DNA from 2 places in the Micromonospora noduli genome. Region 2 is predicted to be linked to the other one. Evidence: riboswitches for the same ligand, from Rfam matches in the RefSeq annotation. Region 2 holds a riboswitch; the other holds the start of a gene.
The links. A riboswitch is a leader RNA that binds a small molecule or an ion and turns the genes downstream of it on or off. The one in region 2 is predicted to bind ZMP and ZTP.
Positions count from the first base shown of each region.

Region 1: it holds a riboswitch for ZMP and ZTP, as region 2 does, so the genes downstream of both, MED15_RS28095 (glycine hydroxymethyltransferase) here and MED15_RS22490 (bifunctional 5,10-methylenetetrahydrofolate dehydrogenase/5,10-methenyltetrahydrofolate cyclohydrolase) in region 2, are expected to answer to the same signal.

Region 1 covers NZ_PYAC01000041.1:120,943-125,147, reverse strand. Annotated here, with positions in the region: gene MED15_RS28110 (NAD(P)H-hydrate dehydratase) at 1-45, shown strand, start outside; gene MED15_RS28105 (hemerythrin domain-containing protein) at 125-625, shown strand; gene MED15_RS28100 (SDR family NAD(P)-dependent oxidoreductase) at 686-1,492, opposite strand; ZMP/ZTP riboswitch at 1,642-1,731, shown strand; gene MED15_RS28095 (glycine hydroxymethyltransferase) at 1,751-3,187, shown strand; gene MED15_RS28090 (hypothetical protein) at 3,331-3,591, opposite strand; gene MED15_RS28085 (aminotransferase-like domain-containing protein) at 3,659-4,205, opposite strand, start outside.
Region 2 covers NZ_PYAC01000023.1:90,117-94,321, forward strand. Annotated here, with positions in the region: gene MED15_RS22485 (vitamin B12-dependent ribonucleotide reductase) at 1-872, shown strand, start outside; gene MED15_RS22490 (bifunctional 5,10-methylenetetrahydrofolate dehydrogenase/5,10-methenyltetrahydrofolate cyclohydrolase) at 945-1,844, opposite strand; ZMP/ZTP riboswitch at 1,858-1,939, opposite strand; gene MED15_RS22495 (RNA polymerase sigma factor) at 2,178-2,747, shown strand; gene MED15_RS22500 (CU044_5270 family protein) at 2,758-3,729, shown strand; gene MED15_RS22505 (FAD-dependent monooxygenase) at 3,764-4,205, opposite strand, start outside.

The DNA of each region.
Region 1 (4,205 bases), on a different contig from region 2:
CGGGAGTTGCTCGACGAGATCCCCCGCACCCTGGCGATGGTCTGAGGCGGTTTCACCTGTTTCCGCATTCGGCGTTGGGGTACCGGAACCCCACCAGCCGAGACTTTTCAGGGAGGTCATAGCGGTGTCGACCGATGCCATCGTCCTGCTCAAAGAGGACCACAAGGAAATGCGTCGCCTGTTCAAGGCCTTCCAGGACGCCGAGGAGGGGCCGGCGAGCCAGCGGCAGAAGCTGGTGGACCAGATCCTGGAGGCACTGACCGTGCACACCTACCTGGAGAACGAGGTGATGTATCCGGAGGTCCGCCGGCTGCTGCCCGACCTGGAGGACGACATCCTCGAGTCGTACGAGGAACACCACGTCGCCGATGTGCTCTGCGCCGAGCTGGCCAGCATGAACGCCGACGACGAGCGGTTCAACGCCAAGACGACGGTGCTGATCGAGAACGTCACCCACCACGTCGAGGAGGAAGAGCAGGAGTGGTTCCCCAAGGTCCGCGACGCGCTGGGCCGCAAGCAGCTCCAGGAGATCGGCGAGAAGATGATCGCGCTGCGCGCGGACGCGCCGCGTACCCCCACCGCGCCGAAGGCGATCAAGAAAGCGCTCGATGCGGTGACGGCCTGAGGCACCCGCTCACACCGAAGGGCCCGGCATCACGCCGGGCCCTTCGTCGTGCACCGCGGGTCAGCTGCCCGATCCCGGCTCGGCCATCCGGCGGTGCTGCTCGGACTTGAGCTTGTCCGGAATGATCTTGCCGGCGGCGGTCTGCACCTTGTTCATCAGCGAGCCGGCGGTGATCGTCTGATCACCCCTCATCATCGCCTCGAAGCCCTGCTCGGCGACCTTCGCCGGGTCGTCCTTCCTGCCCGAGCCCACCCGGGTGTCCTCCATGTCGGCCCGGTCGAAGAACTCCGTGTCGGTCGGCCCGGGCATCAGCGAGGTCACAGTGACGCCGGTGTCCTTCAGCTCGTTGCGCAGCGCCTCGGCGAAGGACTGCACGAACGACTTCGACGCGTTGTAGACCGCCTGGAACGGCCCTGGCATGGTGGAGGCGATCGACGAGGTGAAGAGGACCCGGCCCGCGCCCCGCTCGACCATCCCGGGCAGCAGCCGCTTCGCCAGGTGCACCGTCGAGCGCACGTTGAGGTCGACGATCTCCAACTCGTCAGCGAGGTCGGTGCCGCCGACGAAGGCGCCACCGGCGCCCCGACCGGCGTTGAGCGCCAGCGCGTCCAGCGGCCGTCCGGTCGCGGTGACGGCGGCCACCAGTTCCGTCACGCCCTGCTCGCGGGCCAGGTCGACGCGGACCGACCAGATCTGCGGGCCGCCGTCGCGGCGCAGCTTCTGCGCGGCCGCCTCGATGCCGTCGTCCTCGGCCGCGATGACCAGGTCGAAGCCGTGCTCGACGAACTGCGCCGCCAGCTCGTACCCGATCCCGCTGGAGGCTCCGGTCACCAGGGCGAGCGGCCGGTCGGAGGTGGGTGTGGTCATGTTCTCGACTCCTTCTGTGCGAACCCTGGCCGCACCCGTGACGGTGCGGTGGTCCCCTACCGTGTGCCCCGCGACGCATCGCCCAATCACGTCGGCGGGGTCGCCTCCCGGAGGGCGGCCCGAACGGCCGGTTCCGGCCCGGTAGGATCCTCCCGGGCCGTTACTGGCGCGTGGGGATGGAGAACCATCGGGGAGCGGCCTCGTCACGTGGACGTTTGCCGAGCGCCTGGGCCTTCCCGCACGTCTGTTGGAGGTCGCATGTCTCGCAACGCCGAATCCACCGCATTCCGGAGTGCCCTTGAGGTGATCCGGGCTGTCGAGCCGCGGGTCGCCGACGCCATCGGCGCCGAACTGACCGACCAGCGGGAGTCGCTCAAGCTGATCGCCAGCGAGAACTACGCCTCCCCGGCGACCCTGCTGGCCATGGGCAACTGGTTCAGCGACAAGTACGCCGAGGGCACCGTCGGGCGCCGCTTCTACGCCGGCTGCCAGAACGTCGACACCGTCGAGGCGCTCGCCGCCGAGCACGCCCGGGAGCTGTTCGGCGCCGCGCACGCGTACGTGCAGCCGCACTCGGGCATCGACGCCAACCTGGTCGCCTTCTGGGCGGTGCTGGCCGACCGGGTGGAGTCCCCCGCCCTGAAGAAGGCCCAGGTCCGCCAGGTCAACGACCTCACCGAGGCCGACTGGTTCGCGCTGCGCCGCGAGCTGGGCAACCAGCGGATGCTCGGCATGTCGCTGGACGCCGGCGGCCACCTCACCCACGGTTTCCGGCCGAACATCTCCGGCAAGATGTTCGACCAGCGCAGCTACGGCACCGACCCGGCGACCGGCCTGATCGACTACGACCGGGTGGCCGAGGCCGCCCGCGAGTTCAAGCCGCTGATCCTGGTGGGCGGCTACTCGGCGTACCCCCGGAAGGTGAACTTCCGGATCCTGCGCGAGATCGCCGACTCGGTCGGCGCCACCTTCATGGTCGACATGGCGCACTTCGCGGGCCTGGTGGCCGGCAAGGTGTTCACCGGCGACTTCGACCCGGTACCGCACGCGCACATCGTCACGACCACCACGCACAAGTCGTTGCGCGGCCCGCGCGGCGGCATGGTGCTCTGCCAGCCGGAGTTGGCCGACCAGGTGGACCGGGGCTGCCCGATGGTGCTCGGCGGTCCGCTGCCGCACGTGATGGCAGCCAAGGCGGTCGCGCTCGCCGAGGCCCGCCGGCCCGACTTCGCCGACTACGCCCAGCGGATCGTCGACAACGCGCAGGCGCTCGCCGAGGGGCTGCTGAGCCGGGGCGCGACGCTGGTCACCGGCGGCACCGACAACCACCTGGTGCTGATCGACGTGTCCGGCTACGGGCTCACCGGCCGGCAGGCCGAGCAGGCCCTCCTCGACTCGGGCATCGTCACCAACCGCAACTCGGTCCCGCAGGACCCGAACGGCGCCTGGTACACGTCCGGCATCCGGATCGGCACCCCGGCTCTGACCACCCGGGGCCTGGGCACCGCCGAGATGGACCAGACCGCCGAGCTGATCCACACCGTGCTGACCCAGACCACCGCTGGCGCCAACGCCGACGGCACCCCGTCGAAGGCGAAGTACAACCTGGACGCCGGCCTGGCCGACAAGATCGCCCGCCAGGCCACCGATCTGCTGGCCACGTACCCCCTCTACCCCGGCATCGACCTGAGCTGAGCGGCGGCGCCACCGACGGCAACGTCGCCCGTGGCACTTGCTCCAACCAGCGATATACCTCTGAGTCATGGTTATGACCCAGAGGTATATCGCTCACTGAGGTGAGTGCCACCGGCGGCGGGACCGTCGCAGGCAGGTGGCCCTCAGGCCATCGGGCGTTTCAGGTGGTAGCGGTGGACCTCGGTGCTGCCCTGGACGTTGTTGACGTCCTCGGCGGCGGAGACCAACTCCCACCCCTCCCGGCCGGCGCGGTTGAGGTGCGCGATGGCGGTGTCGCCGTAGGCGGTGATGTCCTTGCGTGACCCGTCCGGCGCGTACCAGACGAACGAGACGTGAAAATTGCGGCCCTGTCCCTGATAGCGACGGACGAGCAGGGCGTACTCCCAGGCAACCATGCGGCTTATTATGACCGTCCAACCAGGACGGCGGTATGCGGGTCGTCGCGCATTGCCATCCCATGAACGCGGTGTGTCAACCCGCCCGGCGCGTCACCTCGTCGGTGATCAGCGCCGCGAGGCGATCCAGCCCGACGTCGATCTGCTCCGGTGTGACAGCGCTGACCGACAACCGCAACGCGTGGACCGGCGCGGTGTCGTCGTAGAAGTGCGCCATCGGCGTCCACAGCACCCCGTAGTCGCGCCCCGAGCGGTCCAGCAACGCGTCGTCGACCGGGAACGGCACTGTCACCACCACGAAGAACCCACCGGCCGGCACTGTCCAACGCACCGCGGGCCGGTCCGGCTGATCGGCCTGGTCCAGCTGGTCCGGCAGAGCCGGGAAGCGCCGGGCGAGGCCCGCCACCAGGTGGCGCAGATTCCGGGTGTACGCGGACCGCTCCCGGGTGTTCGCGGCCACCAGGCTGCATCCGTGCTCCAGCAGCCGGCCGCCGATCACCGCCTGCGCGATGGGCGACGTGTTCACAGTGACCATGCTCTTGATCATGGCGAGTTGGTCGGCGAGCGGGCCGACCCGGCCGCCGGGGCCGGCCACCCGCTGGTCGGCGACGACGTACCCGACC
Region 2 (4,205 bases):
ACGTCGAGAAGATCTACTTCGAGGGCTGGAAGCTCGGCCTCAAGGCGCTGGCGATCTACCGGGACAACTGCAAGGTCGGCCAGCCGCTCTCGGTGGCCAAGTCCAACAAGGCCACCGAGCCGGCCGCCGTCGAGACCGCGCCGGCAACGGTCGAGAAGGTCATCGAGTACCGGCCGGTGCGTAAGCGCCTGCCGAAGAAGCGCCCGTCCGAGACGGTCAGCTTCTCCGTCGGTGGCGCCGAGGGCTACCTGACCGCGTCGTCCTACCCGGACGACGGCCTCGGTGAGGTCTTCCTGAAGATGTCCAAGCAGGGCTCGACCCTGGCCGGCGTGATGGACGCCTTCTCGGTGGCCATCAGCATCGGCCTGCAGTACGGCGTGCCGCTGGAGACGTTCGTCAGCAAGTTCACCAACATGCGCTTCGAGCCGGCCGGCATGACCGACGACCCGGACGTGCGGATGGCGGCCTCGGTGATGGACTACATCTTCCGTCGCCTGGCGCTGGACTTCCTGCCCTACGAGCGTCGCGCCGAGCTGGGCATCTTCACCGCCTCGGAGCGGGCCGCGCAGCTGCGGGCCGAGGCCGACGCGGAGGCCGCCGGCGTCACCGGCGCCGAGCTCACCGCGATGGCGTCGTCCGCGCCGGTGGAGACCCCGGCCAAGCCGGAGGCTGTCGCCCAGCCGGCCCAGGAGATGGCCGACGTGGCCGCCGCCAAGCCGGCTCCGAGCGTGGGTTCCAGCACCGAACTGCTGGAGGCCGTGATCGGCAAGGCCGCCGACGCGCCGCTCTGCTTCACCTGCGGCACGAAGATGCGGCCCGCCGGTAGCTGCTACGTCTGCGAGGGCTGCGGCTCCACCAGCGGCTGCAGCTGACGTACCACCGCACCACCCGCGAGCGCGGCAGGGACCACCTGCCGCGCTCGCGGCGTTTCCGCCCTCCGCTGGTTACTGGTTCGCTCGCTCGGCGGCGCGTACGGCGTTGCGGAACAGCATCGCGACGGTGGTCGGACCGACCCCGCCGACCCGGGGGGTGATGGCGCCGGCGACCTCGGCGCACGCTTCGTCCACGTCCGGCAGGAGCCGCCGCCCGTCGTAGCGGACGCCGGCGCCGATGACGACGGCGCCGGGCTTGACGTGCTCAGGTTGAACGATCCCGGGTACGCCGGCGGCGGCGACGAGGATGTCGGCGCGGCGGGTGTAGCGGGGCCAGTCGGGCACGCCCGTGTGTACGACGGTGACGGCGGCGTTGGCGGTCGGGCGCTTCTGGGCGAGCAGCATGGCCAGGGGGCGGCCAAGAGTTGCACCGCGGCCGAGGATGACGACCTCACGACCGGCGACGGGGATCTCGTAGTACGCCAGGAGGGCTTCGATGCCGGCGGGGGTGCATGGCAGCGGGCCGGGCAGGCCGACGGCGAGACGCCCCATGTTCAGTGGATGCATCCCGTCGACGTCCTTGTCCGGGTCGATGGTCTGCAGCGCCGCGTCGTAGTCCAGATGCCCCGGCACTGGGTACTGCACGAGCAGCCCGTGTACGGCTGGATCGCTGTTGAATCGGGCAATGGCCTGGTGCAGCTCGGCCTGGGTGGCGGTGGCGGGCAGGTGCACGTGCGGGGAGGCGAACCCGAGCGCGGCGGCCTGACGCTGCTTGATGGCGATGTAGCCGGCGCTGGCGTCGTCGTCGCCGACGAGGATGGTGGCGAGGCTCGGTGTGATGCCGCGGCTGCGCAGGCGGGCGGCCGCGTCGGCGGTCTCGGCCAGGACGGCTTCGGCGACGGGTGCACCTGGCAGGAGTCGGGCCGTGCCGGTCGGGGTGTGGTGCTCGGTGGATTCGCTGGTCGTGGTCATGACGGTTCCTCGACGCAGGCGCCCAGGCGGTCGACGCCCGCGAGAGGCTCCCCGATGGTTCCACCATCCCCGTGCCGCCAGTCGCCGGTGCTTCGATAATGCCGCATCACCAGGGCGGTTGCCCAGTTGGACCAGCAGCGCCGCCGCCAGCGCCGGGCCGGCCGCACCGGGGCATGCTGCCGACCATCGATATACCTCACGGTCATATTTATGACCCTGAGGTATACCGCTTGTCGGGATGGTGCCGCCGATGGAAGCCCGGCGGCCAGTTCGGTAACACTCGTGCCCCGCCTTACGAAGAAGGGGTGTGAAGGCTACGAGGGAGGACGGCCTGTGAATGAGCCGAGCCGAGCCGATGATGACATTTCGGGCATCGGAGCCGATCCGGTGGCCTTCGAGGTCTTCTACCGACGGCACCTCGAGGCGGTGGGTCGGTTCGTGGCACGGCGGGTGGACGACCCACACCTCGCCGCCGACCTGACCGCCGACGTGTTCCTGGCGGTGATCGAGTCGGCGGCCGGCTACCGGCCGGAGCGGGGTAGCCAGATCGGCTGGCTGTACGGGGTGGCCCGCAACGTCATCGGCGACGAGCGGCGTCGGGCGGCCCAACGGTTGCGGGTCACCGGCCGACTGGCCGGACGACGGGACCTCGGCCTCGATGACATCGCCCGGATCGAGGAGCGGATCGACGCCGAGTCGGCGGCTCGCCGCACCCATGGGGCGCTGAGCGAGTTGCCCGAGGGCACCCGGACGCTCGTCGAACTCGTCGCCGTGGACGGCCTCACCATCGCGGAGGCGGCGACTGTGCTCGGGATGTCACCGGTCGCCGCTCGGGTCCGCCTGCATCGTGCCCGCCGCGTCGTCCGCGCCGTGCTCGCCCGCCCGGTCACCACCCTCGCCTGAGGAGACGGAGATGACGATGAACGAGACGGAACGGTCGCCGCAGGGTTTCGAGGAGCAGCTCCTCAGGGATCTGACAGCACACGTGGCCCAACGGGCCGAGGTGGCGTCGGCGGCCCGTCCCGCCGGACGACGTACCCGGTTCCTGCGCGGTTGGCGCCTCGTCGGAGCGTTCGGGCTGGCGGTGACGCTGACCGCCGGTGCGTTGGCGGTCCAGACGATCAGGGTGGGCGACCAGCCGCCGCCGACGGCCAGCGCGTCGGAGATCTTCCATCTGGCGGCCGACGCGGCCCGGCAACAGCCGGAGCTCACCGCCCGACCCGATCAGTACGTCTTCACGGAATCCCTGGTGACGATCCGGGACCTGCCAGACAGCGGCCCTTACCAGACCACACGGAACCAACTGTGGCAGTCGGCCGGCGGAGTCGCGTACACGCAGGGACGCTACCGACCGGAGAGCGACCCGAACGGGTGGGGCGAGCTGCGGGTGCTCCGGATGGGCGATGCCGCCGATCCCACTAAGGACCTCGACGCGTTCCAGCCGCCCGCGTACCACGGCGACCTCCCCACCGATCCGGACGAGCTGCTGCGACACCTTCGGGAAAACCCGGTCGACCTGCATCTTCCCGAAGGAGCCGACGAGGAGGCCCTCTACGGGGACGAGAGCATGGTGTACACCACCGCGCGGTGGATGCTCCGCGGCTACGTGCCACCCCGAGCGCTGGCGGCGCTGTTCGAACTGCTGGCACGGGAGCCCGGAGCGGTCGTCATATCGGGCGACGTGGTGGACGCCGCCGGTCGGCATGGGGTGGCGATCCGGATGCCCGGCGTGATCGGTGGCAACGAGGACTTCCTCTTCGACCGCGACACCCACGTCTTCCTCGGCCGTCGTGGGACGGTGGTGCGCGACGGCAAGGAGTCCCTGTACGACTCTGTCGCGCTACTCCGCATCGCAATCGTCGACCGGCCGGGCCAGTTGCCGTGAGCGGCGATGCGCTCGCCCGGCTGCATCCGGCCGGTCAGGGCTGGACGAACAGGGGCCTGTAATTCGACCGGAACATCTGCTCGCCGAGGTGGCGCATCACCAGGTCGCGCAGCGCGGGCGGGAGCCCGGTGGCCTTGTCGCGGCGATGGGTTTGGCTGAGCACCCAGTCGGTACGCGGGCGGCGCCGCGCCTCGTACCCGCGCAGGGCTTCGGCAATGGACCCGGCGGTGGCCAACGACGAGGCGAGCACGACCGCGTCCTCCACTGCCATCGCCGCGCCCTGGGCCATGTTCGGCGAGGTGGCATGGGCGGCGTCGCCGATCAGCAGCACCGGCCCCCGGGACCAGGAGTCGAGCACGACCTCCTGGTTCGGCCCGGCGTGCAGGGTGCTGTCGTCGTAGTCGAGGGCCTTGAGCATGGTGGCCACCGGCTCGGTGAACGTCGCTGCCAGCTCGTCGCGCCAGCCGGGCCGGTCG